Regions from separate parts of the Streptomyces sp. NPDC030995 genome, predicted to be linked through region 2. Evidence: riboswitches for the same ligand, from Rfam matches in the RefSeq annotation. Region 2 holds a riboswitch; the other holds the start of a gene.

Region 1 (9,656 bases), on a different contig from region 2:
GCCGAGCTGCCGGGCGGGCACGAACTGGACCTGTCGGAGCAGGCGTTCGCGACGCACCGGGCCGCAGCCGTCGAGGAGGGCGGGGAGCGGCGCCGCCACTTCCTGCGGGTCCGGGTCGGAGGCTGGGACGAGAACCTCGTCATCACCGTCTTCGTACGCGTCCACACGCAGGGCGGGATGCTGATGCTGGAGGTGGCGCCGCACGTGCTGCTGCCCGTACGGCCGGAGTTCCAGGAGGCCGACGACGTGGCCCGGCGGCACCTGCGGAACAGCCCCTTCGCCAAGGCGGTCTGGGCGCTCAAGAACGCCCCGCGCTCGCTCGGCGCGGCGCTCACCACCCTGTCGGGCGGCAGCCGGGCGCCGTGGCAGATCGCCACGGCGGGCCACGCGGGCGCGCTCCCGGCCGGTCCGGCCGTCTCCGTCCGCGAGCTCGCGGCGCAGGAGAACGCCTCGCTGTTCCAGCTGATGGACCTGGACCGGTACTTGAAGACGATCCAGGACCGGATCGTCGCCGGCGTGACCCTGGCCCTGCACGAAGCGGGCTGGCACACCGAGGAGTTCGCGGAGCGCGCGGTCACCGTGGCGGCGGGCGGGGTGTTCATCCAGTCGGTGAACCACAGCGCGTTCAGCGTGGGCGGCAGCGGACACAGCAACCACGCGGGCCACCACACGGGCGGAAGGAACAGCGATGACGGATGACGTGACGGGTGCTGGTGCGGGCGCGGGTGCGGATTCCGGTGCCGGAAGCGGGGAGGTGCGGATCGACCGCATCGACCGCAGCAGCTTCAGCATCGGCGGCTCCCACATCACCAACACCACCACCGTCCACCACGGCGGTACGGGGACGGGCGCTCCGGGCGCCGCGGAACTGCTGGAGGCCGTACGGGAGCTGCGCGCAGCCCTCGTACGCCTGCCCCGCAGCGCCGACCAGTCGGCCCTCGACGCCGAACTGGACGAGGCCGCCGGCGAGCTGGAGGAGGCCGGGCAGATCCGGCCCGGCCTGCCCGCGCGGCTGCGCGGGGCCCTGGAGCGCTGGGCTCCGCTGGTGGAGACGGTGAGCGCGGCCACCGCCCTCGGCGGGCTGCTCGCGGCGTTGGGGGTCTGACCGGTGTCCTCGGGCGGCGGCCCCCAGTGGAACCCGCAGTCGCAGCGCTGGGAGTGGGCGGAGCAGCCCCCGCAGCCCCCGCAGCCGCCGCGGCTCGGGGGACTGGGCCGGCTGCGGAGACCCTCGCCGACGGGCGGCCCGGGCCGGGAGTGGAAGGTCCCGCTGCTGGTGGCCCTCGGGGCCGCGGTGCTGGGCGGCTCCGCCGTGGCGGGGTGGTTCGTACTGTCCGGGCCGGATCCGAAGGCCCCCGAGGCACCCCCGTCGGCTTCGGGGACCCGCAGTCCGGCATCCGGTTCGTACACGGGCCCGTCCACGGGTCCGTCCACGGGCCCGTCGCCGAGCGCCGTCGCGTCCGCGAGCCCCTCGGCCCCGGGGTCCTACGCGGTGGTGCACGACGAGAACGGCTTCTCGGTCGCCGTACCGGCGGGCTGGGAGCGCAGCCTCAACGAGAACGGCAACGGCTCCTTCTACCGCCGGCCCGGCGACCGGAGCGCACTGCTCCAGATCTTCCGTGTCACCGAGCCCGCCGGCGTCGACGCGTGCGAACTGCTGCGGACCTCCTCCACGCACCTGAGCGCCAACAGCGGCTACCGGGAGGTCTCCCTCGCCCCGTCGGCCGGCGCGTCCTGCGAGCTGGTCTACGAGTACGACAGCGCGGAGTCCCGCGGCCGCCGCCGCGGGATCGAGCGGATCACCGCCGCCGCGGACGGCAGCCGGTGGGCGGTTCTGGTGGCGGGTCCGGCCACCGACGGTCCGGCGCTGCGCGCGAACCTGACGGCGGCCGTGGACTCGTTCAGGCCGGACTGACGGGACGGACGGGACGGACCGGACGGGACGGCCCGATCAGGCCTAGATCAGGCCTACTTGTACATGCCGGGGGTGTAGTGGCCCGGCACCAGGCGGGTCGTGACGCCGATCCGGTTCCAGACGTTGATCGTCGCGATGACGGCGATCAGCTGGGCCAGCTCGCGCTCCTCGAAGTGCCTCGCGGCCTTCGCGTACACCTCGTCCGGCACGAAACCGTCCGTCAGGACCGTGACGGCCTCGGTGAACTCGATCGCGGCCAGCTCCTTCTCGGTGTAGAAGTGCCGCGACTCCTCCCAGGCGCCCAGCAGCACGATCCGGTCGACGCTCTCGCCGGCCGCGATCGCGTCCTTGGTGTGCATGTCGAGGCAGAAGGCACAGTGGTTGATCTGCGAGGCACGGATCTTGACGAGCTCGACGAGGGCCGGGTCCAGGCCCTTCCTGGCCGCGATCTCCAGGGCCAGTACGGCCTTGTAGACCTCGGGGGCGAGCTTCGCCATCTGCATGCGCGGGGTGTGTTCGTGGGCGGTCTCGGTGGTGGCTGTGGTCGTCGTCATGTGATCCACCCTAGGAGGCAGGCGGCCCAGAGATATGGTCCATATCCATGACGCAATCGTGGGCCACTTTCGGAGCCGACCTGCATCTGGACCTGTCCGCCGGGCGCGGCCTGCGGGCCGGGCTCACCGAGGCGCTGCGGGAGGCCGCGCGCAGCGGCCGGCTGCCGGCCGGGACCCGGCTGCCGTCCTCCCGTACCCTCGCCGCCGACCTGGGCATCGCGCGGAACACGGTCGCGGAGGCGTACGCCGAGCTCGTCGCCGAGGGCTGGCTGACGGCCCGCCAGGGCTCCGGCACCCGCGTCGCCGAACGGGCCCGCCCGCGCCGCACCGCCGCCGCCGCCCGCGTACGGCACCCCGTGCGCGCGGGGCCCTCGTACAGCCTGCAGCCCGGCTCCCCGGACCTGGGCGCCTTCCCGCGCGCGGCCTGGCTCTCGGCGGCCCGGCGGGCGCTGACCGACGCGCCGAACGAGGCCTTCGGCTACGGGAGCGACGCGCGGGGCCGCGTCGAGCTGCGCCGCGCGCTCGCCGACTACCTGGCGCGGGCGCGCGGGGTGTACGCGGACCCGGAGCGGATCGTGCTCTGCGCGGGCTTCGTGCACGGGCTGAGGCTGCTGGCGGGGGCGCTGCGGGCGCGACGGGTGCGGGAGGTGGCGGTGGAGGGGTACGGCCTGGACTTCCACCGGGACGTGCTGGAGCGGGCGGGGCTGCGGACGCGACCGCTGGGGGTGGACGGGGAGGGCGCCCGTACGGGGGAGCTGACCGGGGCGGCGGGCGCGGTGCTCCTGACCCCGGCGCACCAGTTCCCGACGGGCGCCGCCCTGACCCCGGCCCGGCGGGCGGCGGCGGTCGACTGGGCGCGGACCACGGGCGGGCTGATCCTGGAGGACGACTACGACGGGGAGTTCCGCTACGACCGCCAGCCGGTGGGGGCGCTGCAGGGCCTGGACCCGGACCGGGTGGTGTACCTCGGCACGGCCAGCAAGTCCCTCGCCCCGGGGCTGCGGATGGGCTGGATGGTGGTCCCGCCGGGGCTGCTCGACGAGGTCCTGGCGGTCAAGGGACTTAACGACTGGACCTCCAGCGCGCTGGAGCAGCTCACGCTCGCCGAGTTCATCACCTCGGGGGCGTACGACCGCCACGTGCGGGGGATGCGGCTGCGCTACCGGCGGCGGCGGGACGAGCTCGTGGCGGCGGTGGGCGGGCGGGTGGCCGTGTCCGGGATCGCGGCGGGGCTGCACGCGGTGCTGGACCTTCCCGTGGGGACGGAGAGGTCGGTGCTGCAGTCGGCGGCCTGGCAGGATCTGGCCGTGCACGGCCTGGCGCGGTTCCGGCATCCGGAGGCCGAGCTCGCTCCGCGGGACGCGCTGGTCGTCGGCTACGGGACTCCGTCGGACAGCGCGTGGGCGCCGACGCTGGCGGCCCTTTCCGCCGCGCTGCCGTGAGGCTCCCGCCGGGGCCGGGGCCGGGGCCGGGGCCTGCCGGGTGCGGCGCCGTTGCCGGGGGCGCTGCCCCCGGACCCCCCGCGCCTCAAACGCCGGCGAGGCTGAAAGGGCGCCTCAAACGCCGGCGGGGCTGAAAGGGCGCCTCAAACGCCGGCGGGGCTGAAAGGGCGCCTCAAACGCCGGCGGGGCTGGATTTTCCCGGCGCGGCTGGGTCGGGTTCGCCGAAGCGGGCCAGGGCCAGGGATCCGGCGACGGCCACCACGAAGCCGGCCACCGCCAGCCACGCCAGGCCCTCGCGGGTGCGGTCGCCGAGCCAGGCGACGCCCACCACCGCGGGGCCGATCGTTTCGCCGAGGACCATGCCCGCCGTCGCCGTGGTCACCGAGCCGCGGGCCAGGGCCGAGGTGAGCAGGAGGAAGGCCGCACCGCCGCCCAGCAGGAGGGCGTAGAACGCGGGGTTGCGCAGGTCCAGGACCGAGTCGAGGAGCCGGACCGCGACCTCCACCACCCCGAAGCCCGTGCCCGAGGCCAGGCCGAGGACCAGCGCCCGCGGGCCGTCCGGGAGGCGGCCCGCCACCGCGCCGACCACCAGGACCAGCCCCGCCACCGCGAGCAGCCCCAGCTTCAGCGCGAGCGACCCGGTCTTCGCGCCCTCCTCGCCGGAGGCGAGCCCCAGCATCAGCAGCCCCGCGCACACCACCCCCACCGCGGCCCACTCCGTACGGGACAGCCGCACCCGCAGCAGCCGCGCCGCGACCACCGCCGTCACCGCGAGGCTCGCGGCCAGCGCGGCACCCACCGCATAGATCGGGACATGGCGCAGCGCGATGATCTGGAGCACGAAGCCGGCCGCGTCCAGGCCGAGCCCCGCCAGGTACCGCCACTGCCGCACGGCCCGCAGGAACAGGGCCGCGTCCACTCCGGACCCCGTGCCCGGCTCCGCCGCTCGCGTCGCGACCGCCTGCAGAACCGACGCCGTGCCGAAGCAGACTGCCGCACCGAGCGCACAAATCATCCCAATGAGCACGAACTGACTCTAGGTCACGGATCTCACGGCGGCTGGATTCCATCGGCCGGGGGCCCCGCTCTAGTCTGTCGGCAGCACGCCTCTAGGGGGAACAGCAGACATGGACAGCAGCACCAACCAGCGCCGTATGCGCTCCGGCGCCGTCGCACTCGGCGGCATGGGCCTGCTCGCGGCCACGCTCGTGGCCTGTGGCAGCAGCGACGAGCCGGACAAGCGCTGCGCGTCCCGCGCCACGCTGGAGAAGCTGAACAACAAGGAGTGCAAGAGCGGCGGGCGCGGCGCGTACTACTACGGCGGCTCCGTCGTCAGCGGCAAGGTCTCCGGCGGCAGCTTCGACAAGTCCGCGGTCACCCGCGGCGGCATCGGCGGCCACACCGGCTCCGGCTCCTCCGGCGGCTGATCCTCCATGCAGCGGCACAGCATCGAGCCCCGCCCCGGCTGGCAGAAGACCGTCGAGGAGCAGGGCCTGATCTACCCCCTCACCCGCTACCCCGACGACTCGCTGCGCCCCTACTGGGACGAGAGCGCCTACTACTCCTTCTCCCTCCCCGAGGTCGAGGCGCTGGAGAACGTCGTCGAGGAACTGCACGCCATGTGCCTGGCCGCGGCCGCGCACATCGTCGAGCACGACCGCTTCGCCGACCTCGGCATCACCGACGCCGGGCTCGCCGAGCAGATCGCCGAGTCCTGGCGCCGCCGGGCCGAACAGCCGTCCCTGTACGGCCGTTTCGACCTGCGCTACGACGGCACCGGCAGCCCGGCCAAGATGCTGGAGTACAACGCCGACACCCCCACCTCCCTGGTGGAGGCGGCCAGCCCGCAGTGGTTCTGGATGGAGGAACGGTTCCCCGGCGCCGACCAGTGGAACTCCCTCCACGAGCGCCTCGTCGACGCCTGGCGCCGGCAGGCCGAGCTGCTGCCGCCCGGCCCGCTGCACTTCGCGCACTCCGAGACCGACGAGCTCGGCGAGGACCTGATGACGGTCGCCTACCTCCAGGAGACCGCCGAGCAGGCCGGCCTGGACACCCAGGCCCTGTCCGTCGAGCAGATCGGCTGGGACAGCCTGTCCGGCCGGTTCGTGGACGAAAAGCTCCGCTTCATCCGCAGCTGCTTCAAGCTGTACCCGTGGGAGTGGCTGGCCACCGACGAGTTCGGCCCGCAGGTCCTCGGCACGTACGACCACGGCGGCGGCTCCGGCACCACCTGCTGGATCGAGCCCCTGTGGAAGATGCTGCTGTCCAACAAGGCGCTGCTCGCGATCCTGTGGGAGCTCTTCCCGGAGCACCCCAACCTGCTGCCCGCCTACCTCGACGGCCCGCGCGAGCTGGCCGACGCCGGAGGTACGGGGTACGTCGCGAAGCCGCTGCTGGGGCGCGAGGGCGCCGGGGTCACCCTCCACGAAGCGGGCGCGGACGGCGAGCCGTTCGTACCGGAGGAGGGGGAGCGGTACTGCTTCCAGGCGCTGGCCCCGCTGCCCGACTTCGACGGCAACCGGGTGGTGCTCGGCGCGTGGGTCGTCGAGGACGAGGCGGCGGGGCTCGGCATCCGCGAATCGGCGGGGCCGGTCACGGACGAGTACGCCCGCTTCCTGCCCCACGTGATCCTCTAGTTGCGCAGCTAGGCGGAGAGGACCGACCGGAGCTGGTCCAGGCCCCAGTCCAGGTCCTCCTTGCTGATCACCAGCGGCGGGGCGATCCGGATCGTGGAGCCGTGGGTGTCCTTCACCAGGACCCCGAGCTCCATCAGCTTCTCGGAGATCTCACGGCCCGTGCCGAGCGCCGGGTCGATGTCCACGCCCGCCCAGAGGCCGCGGCCGCGTACGGCGGTCACCGCGCCGCCGCCGACCAGCAGGTTCAGCTCCCGGTGCAGGTGGTCGCCGAGTTCGGCGGCGTGCTGCTGGTGCTCGCCGGAGCGCAGCATCGCGATCACCTCCAGGGCGACCGCGCAGGCCAGCGGGTTGCCGCCGAAGGTGGACCCGTGCTCGCCGGGCTTGAACACGCCGAGCACGTCCCGGTCGGCGACCACGGCCGACACGGGCACCACGCCGCCGCCGAGCGCCTTGCCGAGGATGTAGACGTCCGGGACGACCCCCTCGTGCTCGCAGGCGAAGGTCTTGCCGGTGCGCCCCAGCCCCGACTGGATCTCGTCCGCCATGAAGAGGACGTTCCGCTCGCGCGTCAGTTCCCGTACGCCGGCCAGGTATCCGGCGGGCGGCACCAGAACCCCGGCCTCGCCCTGGATCGGTTCCAGCAGCACGGCCACGGTGTTGGCGGTGACGGCGGCGTCGAGCGCGGTCAGGTCGCCGTAGGGGACGATCTCGAAACCGGGGGTGTACGGGCCGTAGTGGTCGCGGGCCTCGTGGTCGGTCGAGAAGGACACGATGGTCGTCGTCCGGCCGTGGAAGTTGTTGGCCGCGACCACGATCTTGGCCTGGCCGTCCGGGACGCCCTTGACCTCGTAGCCCCACTTGCGGGCGGTCTTCACCGCCGTCTCCACGGCCTCCGCGCCCGTGTTCATGGGCAGCACCATCTCCTTGCCGCACAGGGCGGCGAGTTCGGTGCAGAAGTCGGCGAAGCGGTCGTGGTGGAAAGCGCGCGAGGTGAGGGTGACCCGCTCCAGTTGCGCGCGGGCGGCGTCGATCAGGCGGCGGTTGCCGTGGCCGAAGTTGAGCGCGGAGTATCCGGCGAGCATGTCGAGGTATCTGCGGCCCTCCACGTCGGTCATCCACGCGCCGTCCGCGGATGCGACGACCACGGGGAGCGGATGGTAGTTGTGCGCGCTGTGCGCGTCGGCGGAGCGGATGGCATCAGCAGTTGTCGACACGGGGTCTCCGATCGTCGGTCTTGCCAGGTGAACCGGTGACGAGGGTGGCGTCACCTTCATATCGTCGCTTCCATATCGTCGCTCGTATCCCCGATGCAGAAACCTTCCTTTCAGCGCGGCCGCCACGGTAGCCACGCCCGCTAAGGTGAGGGGTACGCACGGCGACTGGCGCACGGAGAACGAACTCCGGGGGAGCCGTGCGCGTTCGACCGCACACAAGGCCGCTCGCCTGGGCCTCGCGGGGTACCGATCACATCGACCCCGGAGGAGCCCGCCATGTCCGCGAGCCGCCACCCCGCCCTTTCCGCGACCGACCCCGAGCTGGCGTCCTTCGTCGCCGCGGAGGAAGTGCTCCAGGCGGAGACCCTGCGCCTGATCCCCAGTGAGAACTACGTGTCCGCGGCCGTCCTGGAAGCCTCCGGCACCGTGCTGCAGAACAAGTACAGCGAGGGCTACCCCGGCCGCCGCTACTACGAGGGCCAGCAGAACATCGACCGCGTCGAGGCCCTGGCGATCGAGCGGGCGAAGGGCCTGTTCGGCGTGGACCACGCCAACGTGCAGCCGTACTCCGGCTCGCCGGCCAACCTGGCCGTGTACCTGGCCTTCGCGAAGCCGGGCGACACCGTGATGGGCATGGCCCTGCCGATGGGCGGGCACCTGACGCACGGCTGGGGCGTCTCGGCGACCGGCTCGTGGTTCCGGGGCGTGCAGTACGGGGTCCGCCCCGACACGGGCCTGATCGACTACGACGCGGTGCGCGAGCTGGCGCTGGCGGAGCGGCCGAAGATCATTTTCTGTGGCGGTACGGCGCTTCCGCGCACGATCGACTTCGCGGCCTTCGCCTCGATCGCCCAGGAGGCGGGCTCGATCCTGGTCGCGGACGTGGCGCACATCGCCGGCCTGATCGCGGGCGGCGCGCACCCGTCCCCGGCGGGGCACGTGGACGTCATCTCCACCACGACGCACAAGACCCTGCGGGGTCCGCGCGGCGCGATGCTGATGTGCCGGGAGGAGCACGCGAAGGCGATCGACAAGGCGGTCTTCCCGGGCCTCCAGGGCGGCCCGCACAACCAGACGACGGCAGGTATCGCGGTGGCGCTGCACGAGGCGGCGCAGCCGTCCTTCGTGTCGTACGCGCACGCGGTCGTCGCCAACGCGAAGGCGCTGGCCGCGGCGCTGCTGGAGCGGGGCTTCGACCTGGTCTCGGGCGGTACGGACAACCACCTGATCCTGATCGACCTGACGGGGAAGGACGTGCCGGGCAAGGTCGCGGCCAAGGCCCTGGACCGGGCGGGGATCGTCGTGAACTACAACACGGTCCCGTTCGACCCGCGCAAGCCGTTCGATCCGTCGGGCGTCCGGATCGGAACGCCGTCGCTGACGTCGCGGGGGCTCGGGGTCGAGCACATGCCGCAGGTCGCCGACTGGATCTCGCGCTCGGTGGACGCCGCCGCCAAGGGGGACGAGCAGGCCCTTGCCGCGGTCCGCGCGGAGGTCACGTCCCTGATGTCGGCCTTCCCGGCCCCGGGTCTCCCGCTGTCCTGACCCTGCGGCCCGGCTGCCGGGGGGCTGGATGTTTCAGCCCCTCCGGCGTTTGAGGAGCGGGGTTCGGGGCGGAGCCCCGGTCTTTCAGCCTCGCCGGCGTTTGAGGCGTGTGGTCTGGGGCGGAGCCCCAGCAGCGGCGCGGCGGAAAGCGGTCGCTCGGCCGGGGAGATCCGGCCGCCCTGATACCGCCCGGTACCCCCGCACGGCACCGGCACCGCCCCCGCGGCCCGGAAGGTTCCGGCCAGCGGCGGGCCAGAGCCCGCCCCCGCACCTGAGAGAATGAAGGCATGGCTTCTGATCGTCCTCGCGCGCTCTCCGGCATCCAGCCCACCTCCGGTTCGTTCCACCTCGGG
Region 2 (9,656 bases):
GGTTCCGGCCTGGCGCGGTGCGCGGTCCGGCCGATGTACCGGGCGCCGGAGCTGGAGTCCGTCAAGCGGCACGACGCGTGGCGCTACCGTCTCGGCCTGCGGAACGTCTTCGACCTGGGCTGACCCGGTGGGACACGCTCGGCTACCGTCGTGAGCATGACCACCACGACGCCCACGGTCGGCTCCCTGCTCCGCACGTGGCGGGAGCGGCGCGGTATCAGCCAGCTGGAACTGGCGGGCCGCGCCGACTCCTCGTCCCGGCACATCAGCTTCATCGAGACCGGGCGGTCCCGGCCGAGCGAGGAGATGGTGCTGCGGCTCGCCGACCGTCTCGACGTACCGGTACGGGAGCGCAACGCCCTGCTCCTGGCGGCGGGTTACGCCCCGCACTACGCGCAGACGGCCCTGGACGACCCGTCGATGGAGACGCTGCGCGAGGGCATCCAGCGGCTGCTGACCGGGTACGAGCCCTACCCGGCGCTGGTGGTGGACGCCACGTACGACGTCGTCGCCGCCAACACGGGCATCGCGATGCTGCTGGACGGGCTGCCGGAGCACCTGCTGGTTCCGCCGCTGAACGCCATGCGGCTCACCCTGCACCCCGAGGGCCTGGCGCCGAAGATCCTCAACCTGCGGGAGTGGCGGGGGCACCTGCTGGCCCAGATGGAGCGGCAGATCGCGCTGGCCCGGTCCGAGCCGCTGCGCGTGCTGTACGAGGAGGTCTCCGCCTACCCGGTCGCCGAGCGCCCGGGCGACGGCGAACCGGACGAGCCCGCTGCGTACATCGCGCTTCCGCTCCTCATCGAGCACGACGGCCACGTGCTGTCCTTCGTGTCGTCGATCGCGACCTTCAACACGCCCATGGACGTGACCGTCGCCGAGCTGGCCATCGAGACCTTCCTCCCGGCCGACCCGGCGACGGTGAAGTACCTGCGCTCACTCGGCGACTGAGCGCAGGGCGAGCTGCTGGAGCAGGGCGAACGAGGCCACGGTGACGGCCTGCATCGGAATCCACAGCAGGCCGGCGGTGGTGGGCGCGAACCAGACCAGCAGGGACACCAGACTGAGCGCCGCCCAGAGGTAGTTCGCCTCGATGACGAACTTCACGGGGAGGGCCGGCGGCCGGCGGCGCGAGGCGAGCCAGCCGACCCCGGCGCCGAACACGGTCAGGAAGAGGCCCAGTTCCAGCAGCACGTCCTGGCCGACCCCGAGCAGCCGCCCCAACGGGGCCGAGAAGGCGACGTACGCGAGCCCGTTCCCGGTGGTGACCACGGAGTCGAGGGCGAGGAACCGGCGCAGCATGGTCTGCGGCGCCGAGGTGCGGGCGAGGGTGCCGAGCAGGGTTGCGGACATGGCGGATCAGCCTCCGTCGAGGGTCGAATGCGCTGGTGGGACCCGGGTTCCGGAGCCGAGTGCGCGCCCCCGGAACCCGATGCCCCCACCTTGCCGGGCGGCTGCGGCGGGGTCGATTACCTCCGGGGTCATGCCAACGTTCTTTGAGGTGAACGGCAGGAAACGTTGGGTTTCCGCTGGTTCGGCAGAGGGCGGGCGGTTACGCTTCACGCAGCCCAGCCCACTCGAACGTCTTGTCGACTTATGGAGAATCTGGAGAATCCGCCGGTGCGAGCCGCCGCCCGACCCGACCTCGCCGCGATCTGGCGGCGCGTGGAGGAGCTGTCCGAGCGGCGCGGCCAGGACCCGGCCGACGTACTGGCGCCGGAGCGGCTGAGCCACCTGTCCGGAGTGGAACCCGCCCGCATACCCGCGGTGGTGGCGGGCCGCGCTGCCGAAGTGCCGCTGGAGCGGCGCGTGCACGAACGCTTCCTGCGCTTGCGCGCCACCCGCCGCGACAAACACGGCCGGGAGTGGCCGCTGGCCGCCATCGCCTCCGACTTCGACGCACCTGGCGCCTCTCTCGGCCCCCTCAACGCCGGCGCCGGACTGCCGCGGCTGGGCCACGCGGCGGGCGTACAGCGGTTCTTCGGCGTATACGCCGGCTTCCTCCTCGCCGACCACCAGAGCGCGGTGGCACGGGCCCTCGCCCTCGCCTCGGACGGCAAGGACGGTGCGGAGGGCGCGGAGGGCGCGGCGGGCGCGGCGGGCGCGGCGGGCGCGGCCGGCGCTCAGGGCGCGGACGACCTGGAGCACCTCTCGTACCTCACCGGCATCACCCCGCAGGCCATCCGGCTCACCCTCGACGGCAGACCGCCCCGCCTCCCGCTGAGGGAACAGGTGCGCCAGCGGTTCGAGCACCTGCGCCGCACCCGCCCGCGGGAGGACGGGCAGCCCCATTCCCTCGCCGCCATCGCCAAGTCCTTCGACGCGTCCGGGCAGTCGCTGACCCGCCTCGCCCAGGGCGAGGGCCTGCCGAACCTCGCCGCGGCCGCCGGGATCCAGCGCTTCTACGGCGTCGAAGGCGGCTTCCTGCTGGCCGACGACACCGAGGCCCTGGCCACCACCCTCACCGGGATCGCCCGCGAACTGGAGTCCGCGGAGCGGGAACAGGAGAACCCGATGCTGGCCGTGATGCGCTCGCACGACGTACGGAGCATCGTCACGCGGGCCGGCCGGCTCTCCCCGCGGGGCTGGAAGTCGCTCGCCGACCACCTGGACGACCTGCTCGCGCGGGAGGGCCAGCTGGGCCGTCCGGCGGAGACCGGGGAGGGGAACGCTCCATGAGTCACCGCACGTGACCAGCACCTCCCCGCCGACGCACTTCCTCCGCCGATGCCTTTGCACGGCCCTGACAGAGAGCACCACACGATGACCCAGTCTTCACCGCCCCGCCACGCCGTCGTCATCGGCGGCAGCCTGGCCGGCCTCCTCGCGGCCGCCGTCCTCGCCGAGCACACGACGGTCACGATCATCGACGCGGACCCGCTGCCCGAGGGCCCGGCGCCGCGGCGTGGACTCCCGCAGGCCCGGCACACCCACCTCCTGTGGTCCGGCGGGGCACGCGCCATCGAGCAGATACTGCCCGGCATCACCGAGGACTGGACGGCCGCCGGAGCCATCCGCCGCAGCCTGCCCACGGACCTGGTCACCAAGACCGCCCAGGGCTGGATCCCGCGCTGCGGGGAGAAGCAGTTCAACATCTCGTGCAGCCGCGACCTCCTCGACTCGGTGGTCCGCGCCCGGGTGACCGCCCTGAAGGGGGTCTCCACCCTCCAGCGGAGCCGGGTCCGGGGCCTGGAGGGCACCGCGGCCCGGGTCATAGGCGTCCGCGTCGACACCCCGGACGAACAGGGCAGGCTGGTGACCGCCGACCTCGTGGTCGACGCGAGCGGGCGCGGTTCCCGGGCCCGGACCTGGCTCCAGGAGCTGGGGGTGAGCGGTATCCGGCAGGCCGAGGTCGACTCCGGGCTCGTCTACGCGACCAGGATCTTCGAGGCCCCGGCCGGCGCCCACGAGTCGGGCTTCCCCATCATCAACGTGCAGTCCGACCCGCGCGTGCCCGTTCCCGGGCAGACGGCCACCATCGTGCCGATCGAGAACGGCCAGTGGCAGGCCACCCTGTCCGGCACCCGCGGCGGCCAGCCGACCGGCGACCCCGACCGGTTCATTCCCTTCGCCAAGGGCGTCCGGGATCCGATCGTCGGCGAGCTGCTGGAGGGGAAGAAGCCCCTCACGGACGTCGCCGTCACCCAGGGCACCGCCAACCGGCGGGTCTACTTCGAGAAGGCCGACCTGCCCGACGGGTTCTTCGCGGTCGGCGACTCGGTGGCCACCTTCAACCCGCTGTACGGGCAGGGCATGACGGTCGCGGCCAAGGGGCTGCTGGCCGTCCGCCACCTGCTCCGGGCCAAGGGGCTCGCCCACCCCGCGATCGGCCGCGAGGCACAGCGCGCGATCGCCCCGCAGGTGGCCATCGCCTGGGACCTCGCCACCTCGCAGGACATCCTCTATCCCGGGGCCACCGGCATGAAGCCGCGGGCCGGCGCCGGACTGCTCAACGCCTACGTCAACCGCCTGATGACGGGCGCCACCACCGAGGAGGCGCTCACCGCCGCCCTGTTCAAGGTCCTCACCATGAGCACCTCGCCCGCCCACTGGCTGCGCCCGTCGGTGATCTGGCACGTGCTACGCGCGTCCGGCGAGGGCGCCCTCAAGGCGCCGCCGCTCACCGCCGCCGAACGCAGGATCGCCGGGCTGGACCAGGAGGGCGACGGGGTCGGCCCGGCCAACCCCGTCAGCCGGGCCCTGTGACGGACGACGCAGCACGAACGCCCCTGACCGTGGGGTCCGGGGCGTTCGTGCTGCGTCGGTCGATGCGGATCAGGTCGGCTCAGGCCAGGCCGGCTCAGGCCAGGCCGGCTCAGACCAGGTCGGCTCGGACCCGGTCGGCTCAGACCAGGTCGGCTCGGACCCGGTCGGCTCGGACCCGGTCGGCTCAGACCAGGTCGGACAGCTCCAGCCCGGCCTGCGCGGCGGCCGCCTGGACGGTCTGCTCCAGCAGGACGGCGATGGTCATCGGGCCGACGCCGCCCGGTACCGGGGTGATCAGCGAGGCGCGGGCGGCGGCCGACTCGAAGTGGACGTCGCCGACGTTGCCCTCGTTGTAGCCGGCGTCCAGGACCACCGCGCCCGGCTTGATGTCCTCGCCCCGGATGAACTCGGCCTTGCCCACGGCCGCCACCAGCACGTCGGCCTGGCGCACGATCGAGGGGAGGTCGACGGTACGGGAGTGGCAGTAGGTGACGGTGGCGTTCTGCTCCAGCAGCAGCATCCCGGCCGGCTTGCCCAGGATCGCGCTGCGGCCGACGACCACGGCGTGCTTGCCGGTGAGGTCCACGTCGTAGGCGGCGAGCAGGCGCATGATGCCGCCGGGGGTGCAGGAGACGAAGCCCGGCAGCCCGAAGCCCATGGCGGCGAAGGAGTGCATGGTGACCCCGTCGACGTCCTTGCCGGGGGCGATGGCCTCGAAGGCGGCGCGCTCGTCGATGTGGTGCGGGACGGGGTGCTGGAGCAGGATGCCGCTGATCTCCGGGTCCTCGGAGAGCGCGGTGAGCGTGGCCACCAGTTCCTCGGTGGTGGTCTCGGCCGGCAGCTCCACGTGGCGGGAGGTGATCCCGGCCTTGGCGCAGCGGTTCTGCTTCATCCGGACGTAGGTCACGGAGGCGGGGTCCTCGCCGACCAGCACGGTCGCGAGGCAGGGCGCGGTGCCGGTGCGCTCGGTGATCTTCGCCGCGTAGGCGGCGGTCTGCTCCGAGATGCGGCGGGCGAGGGCGGTGCCGTCCATCAGCTGGGCAGAGGCAGTGGCAGTCTGGGCAGTCGTCACGGGGTCTCCTGAACGTCGCTGCGGATCGCGGTTCGCGGTTCGCCCAGGCGCGCGGCAATCGACGTACCGGAGTACGCCGGGCCGCTCCCCGGTGGTGATCCACCCGAACGCCAGTCACGGCCCGCCGACCACTGTAGTCGACCAATCCGGTGGTTGACCGGTGCCCGACCTGGGACGATCAATGCATGACGCGTACTTTCGACCATCTTGTCGCCGAGGCCGAGTCCGTCTCCGTGGACGGCTGGGACTTCTCCTGGCTCGACGGCCGGGCCACCGAGCAGCGTCCCTCGTGGGGCTACCAGCGGCTGCTGGCGGAGCGCCTGGCCCGGGTCCGGTCCGCGCTGGACATCCAGACCGGTGGCGGCGAGGTCCTCGCCGGTTCCGGGCCGCTGCCGCCGCTGATGGCGGCCACCGAGTCCTGGCCGCCCAACATCGAGAAGGCGACCCGGCTGCTGCACCCGCTGGGCGCGGTGGTGGTCGCGGACTCCGACGAGCCGCCGCTGCCCTTCGGCGACGAGGCCTTCGAGCTGGTCGCCAGCCGGCATCCGGTGACCATCTGGTGGGAGGAGATCGCGCGGGTGCTGACTCCGGGCGGCACCTACCTCTCGCAGCAGGTGGGTCCGGCGAGCGTCTTCGAGATCGTAGAGTATTTCCTCGGCCCGCAGCCGGAGGAGGTCCGGCGCGGCCGGCACCCCGACGACGCGGTCGCCGCTGCCACCGGGGCGGGCCTCGAAGTCGTCGATCTGCGCTCCGAGCGACTGCGGACGGAGTTCCATGACATCGGAGCCGTGATCTACTTTCTCAGGAAGGTGATCTGGATGGTGCCCGGCTTCACGGTCGGGCAGTACCGGGATCGATTGCGGGAGCTGCACGAACGGATCGAACGCGAAGGCCCGTTCGTCGCGCACACCGCCCGCTTCCTCATCGAAGCCCGCAAAACGGGCTGACGGCGAGGGCGGACGGATCCGGGCCGGATCGGGTTGCGTGGCCACAGCGTGGCGCAGGTCACTCAATTCAGCGCGTAACGAATCGACTCGGGCATGCGATGAACCGACAGGCGTCCTCGCGCGGCCCGGAATAGAGACCCCCCTCGGGTCTGTTTCCCAAGTTCGCGCGATGATGTCCCGCTCACCCCTTATCTGTTCGCAACGAGAGGCTCCTTGTGTCGCTCAGCCCGTCCCGTACGTTCCCTCCGGAGATCGCCGAATCGGAGGCCCTCGTCGCGCTCGTCGAGCGCGGCCGCGAGCAGGGTCACATCAACGGTGACGACGTGCGCCAGGCCTTCGAGGCCGGCCGCATCCCGGTGGACCAGTGGAAGCGGGTCCTGCGCAGCCTGAACCAGGTCCTGGACGAGGAGGGTGTCGCCCTTCACGTCAGCGCGGCCCCCGCCACCAAGGCTGCCGCCAAGAAGCCCCGCAAGGCTGCCGCCGCCCCGGCCCGCACCGTGGCCAAGAAGGCCCCCGCCGCGCCGCGCCCCATCGGCGCGCGCAAGACCTCGGCCGCCACGGCCACGGCCACGGCGATATCCGCTTCGCCGGCCGCCGCCATCGAGGACGAGGCGTCGGCGGAGGCCGCCGCCGAGCCGAAGAAGCGCACGGTCAAGAAGACCGCCGCCAAGAAGACCGCGGTGAAGAAGACCGCCGCGGCGAAGAAGACCAGCGCCAAGGACGCCGACGAGGGTGAGACCCCCGCGGCCGAGGGCGAGGACTGGGCAGCCGAGGACCTCGTCGACGAGGCCGAGGAAGAGGCCCCCAAGGCCGGCGGCACCCAGGGCTTCGTCCTGTCCGACGACGACGAGGACGACGCCCCGGCGCAGACGGTCATGGTGGCCGGCGCCACCGCCGACCCCGTCAAGGACTACCTCAAGCTCATCGGCAAGGTTCCGCTCCTCAACGCCGAGCAGGAGGTGGAGCTCGCCAAGCGCATCGAGGCGGGCCTGTTCTCCGAGTACAAGCTCGAAGAGGAGGAGGACCACAAGCCCGCCTTCAAGCGCGAGCTGGAGATCCTGGTCGAGGACGGCCGCCGCGCGAAGAACCACCTGCTGGAGGCCAACCTCCGCCTCGTGGTCTCCCTCGCCAAGCGCTACACCGGCCGCGGCATGCTCTTCCTGGACCTGATCCAGGAGGGCAACGTCGGCCTGATCCGCGCCGTGGAGAAGTTCGACTACACCAAGGGCTTCAAGTTCTCCACGTACGCGACCTGGTGGATCCGCCAGGCGATCACGCGTGCCATGGCCGACCAGTCGCGCACCATCCGCATCCCGGTGCACATGGTCGAGATCATCAACAAGCTCGCCCGCGTGCAGCGCCAGATGCTCCAGGACCTGGGCCGCGAGCCCACCCCGGAGGAGCTGGGCAAGGAACTCGACATGACCCCCGAGAAGGTCATCGAGGTCCAGAAGTACGGCCGCGAGCCGATCTCCCTGCACACCCCCCTGGGTGAGGAGGGCGACAGCGAGTTCGGTGACCTCATCGAGGACTCCGAGGCGGTCGTGCCCGCGGACGCGGTCTCCTTCACCTTCCTCCAGGAGCAGCTCCAGTCGATCCTGGGCACGCTCTCGGAGCGCGAGGCGGGCGTGGTCTCCATGCGCTACGGCCTCAACGACGGCCAGCCGAAGACCCTGGACGAGATCGGCCGCGTGTACGGGGTCACCCGTGAGCGCATCCGCCAGATCGAGTCCAAGACCATGTCGAAGCTGCGCCACCCGTCGCGTTCGCAGGTGCTGCGCGACTACCTCGACTAAGCCAGTCGAAAGACCGGCCCTCGTGGCGTGAACGGCAGGGAGGCGCCCTGCGGAACCAGGTAGGCGTGTTCGCGCCGGATCCGCAGGGTGTCGCACCAGCCGTCCGTGATCACCAGGGCCGGGGCGTCGGGCGGGAAGTCCTCCGCCCGGTGCAGCAGGTCGATGCCCGTTTGCAGGACGGTGCCGCCGCGGCCCCGGATCTTCACCCGGCCCGCGATTTCGGTCGGGGGCAGATAGCCCGCGTCGTACGGCGCCGCGTCGCAGAAGATGACGCGTGCCGCCGGTACGTCGCGGGCTTCCGCGTACGAGGCGATCGCGCCCAGCGCCTTGCCGAGCAGGGCGGCGTTCATCGAGCCCGAGGTGTCGAGGACCACGCCGAAGGTGCAGCGGGCCACCTCCTCGGGCGGGAAGTACCGGCCCGCGCGCGGGATGTCCGGGGTGGAGGCCTGTCGGCGGGCCGGGCGCGCGTAGGACCGTACGGCCACCGGCCGCGGCACGTACTCGTCGAACCAGCGGGCGAGCGCCGCGTCCCACGGCACGGGCGGGTGGGCCAGGGCCCGGATCTCCTGGATCAGCCCGGCGGGCAGCAGGCCGCGCTCCCCCGCCTCGTGCAGGTCGAAGCCCTGGACCAGGCCGCGCCGGTAGAACTCGTCGAGGTCCGTGTACGGGCGCTGCGCGCCGTGCGCGAGCGGCTCGCCCAGGATGTCCCCGGCGCCCTTCCCGCGCAGGGTCGCGAGCCGCCGCACGCGGCGCAGGTCGGTGGCGATCCGGTCGTAGACCTCCTCGGCCGAGAGCCCCTGGAGCGACGGGTCGTACAGCAGGCCCTCCGGCATGCTGCCGATCCGCATCTCCACCAGCCAGCCGTTGACGACGTAGTCGGCGGCGACGTTGTGCAGGTACGGGTCGCGGGCGCCGCGGCGCTCGCCGTGGCGCAGGGCGGCGTGCAGCATCTCGTGCGCCAGGATGAACCGCCACTCCTCGTCGTCGAAGGTGCGCAGCGGGTTGATGTAGATCTCCCCGGCGGTGGCGCTGACGGCGGCGATGGAGATGTTCTGGGCGCGGGCCAGCTCGGCGTCGGCGACGATCTTCAGTCCGGCGGCGAGGCCGCCGAGCAGCGGGTACGAGGAGACGAACCAGTTGAGCGCGCGGTCCCACGGGCGCGGTGTGCGGCCCTCGTGGCCGCCGGCCGCGGCCATGGTGGCGGAGACGGCCCGGGTGAGGGCGTGCGCGAAGGCGGTCTCCCAGTCGGGGACGGCGCTGGTCAGGGTCCGCCAGCCGACCAGGACCTGGTCGGGGTGGTTCCCGGCGGTGCCGCAGTTCTCGTAGGCGGGCGGGATGCCGTCGCGGCGCCAGCGGGCGGCGAGCAGTTCCTCGTCCCCGCCGGGGTACTCGGCCGGGAGGTGGTCCGGGGCGCGGCCGACGGGGAAGGTCAGCAGGAAGCGGTTGACGACGGCGCAGCGGGCGGCGAGGTCGAAGCGGTCGGGCTGGGGGCGGTCGTCCTCCTTGGCGGCCGGGACGTGGCCGAAGCCGAGGTGGAGCAGGGCGTGGGCGATCGCCCAGGCCCATTCCCGGGGGTCGGCCCGCTTGGTGGGGTGGACGTGGAGGGTGCCGTTGGACGTGACCGCGACCAGTCCC

What was found. A riboswitch is a leader RNA that binds a small molecule or an ion and turns the genes downstream of it on or off. The one in region 2 is predicted to bind ZMP and ZTP.
Region 1: linked by a shared signal. The riboswitch ahead of ACZ45T_RS00875 (serine hydroxymethyltransferase) and the one ahead of ACZ45T_RS26940 (bifunctional 5,10-methylenetetrahydrofolate dehydrogenase/5,10-methenyltetrahydrofolate cyclohydrolase) in region 2 are both predicted to bind ZMP and ZTP.

Annotation. Positions count from the first base shown of each region.
Region 1 is NZ_JBVIFS010000001.1:173,149-182,804, forward strand. Features, by position in the region: gene ACZ45T_RS00830 (hypothetical protein) at 1-699, shown strand, start outside; gene ACZ45T_RS00835 (hypothetical protein) at 689-1,105, shown strand; gene ACZ45T_RS00840 (hypothetical protein) at 1,109-1,912, shown strand; gene ACZ45T_RS00845 (carboxymuconolactone decarboxylase family protein) at 1,966-2,466, opposite strand; gene pdxR (MocR-like pyridoxine biosynthesis transcription factor PdxR) at 2,514-3,908, shown strand; gene ACZ45T_RS00855 (DMT family protein) at 4,081-4,923, opposite strand; gene ACZ45T_RS00860 (hypothetical protein) at 5,036-5,335, shown strand; gene ACZ45T_RS00865 (glutathionylspermidine synthase family protein) at 5,342-6,544, shown strand; gene rocD (ornithine--oxo-acid transaminase) at 6,553-7,758, opposite strand; ZMP/ZTP riboswitch at 7,910-8,000, shown strand; gene ACZ45T_RS00875 (serine hydroxymethyltransferase) at 8,035-9,303, shown strand; gene trpS (tryptophan--tRNA ligase) at 9,591-9,656, shown strand, end outside.
Region 2 is NZ_JBVIFS010000021.1:6,287-15,942, reverse strand. Features, by position in the region: gene ACZ45T_RS26965 (hydroxysqualene dehydroxylase) at 1-123, shown strand, start outside; gene ACZ45T_RS26960 (helix-turn-helix domain-containing protein) at 157-951, shown strand; gene ACZ45T_RS26955 (hypothetical protein) at 937-1,353, opposite strand; gene ACZ45T_RS26950 (hypothetical protein) at 1,621-2,679, shown strand; gene ACZ45T_RS26945 (NAD(P)/FAD-dependent oxidoreductase) at 2,764-4,206, shown strand; gene ACZ45T_RS26940 (bifunctional 5,10-methylenetetrahydrofolate dehydrogenase/5,10-methenyltetrahydrofolate cyclohydrolase) at 4,391-5,239, opposite strand; ZMP/ZTP riboswitch at 5,313-5,406, opposite strand; gene ACZ45T_RS26935 (methyltransferase domain-containing protein) at 5,464-6,225, shown strand; gene ACZ45T_RS26930 (RNA polymerase sigma factor) at 6,441-8,021, shown strand; gene ACZ45T_RS26925 (vWA domain-containing protein) at 8,018-9,656, opposite strand, start outside.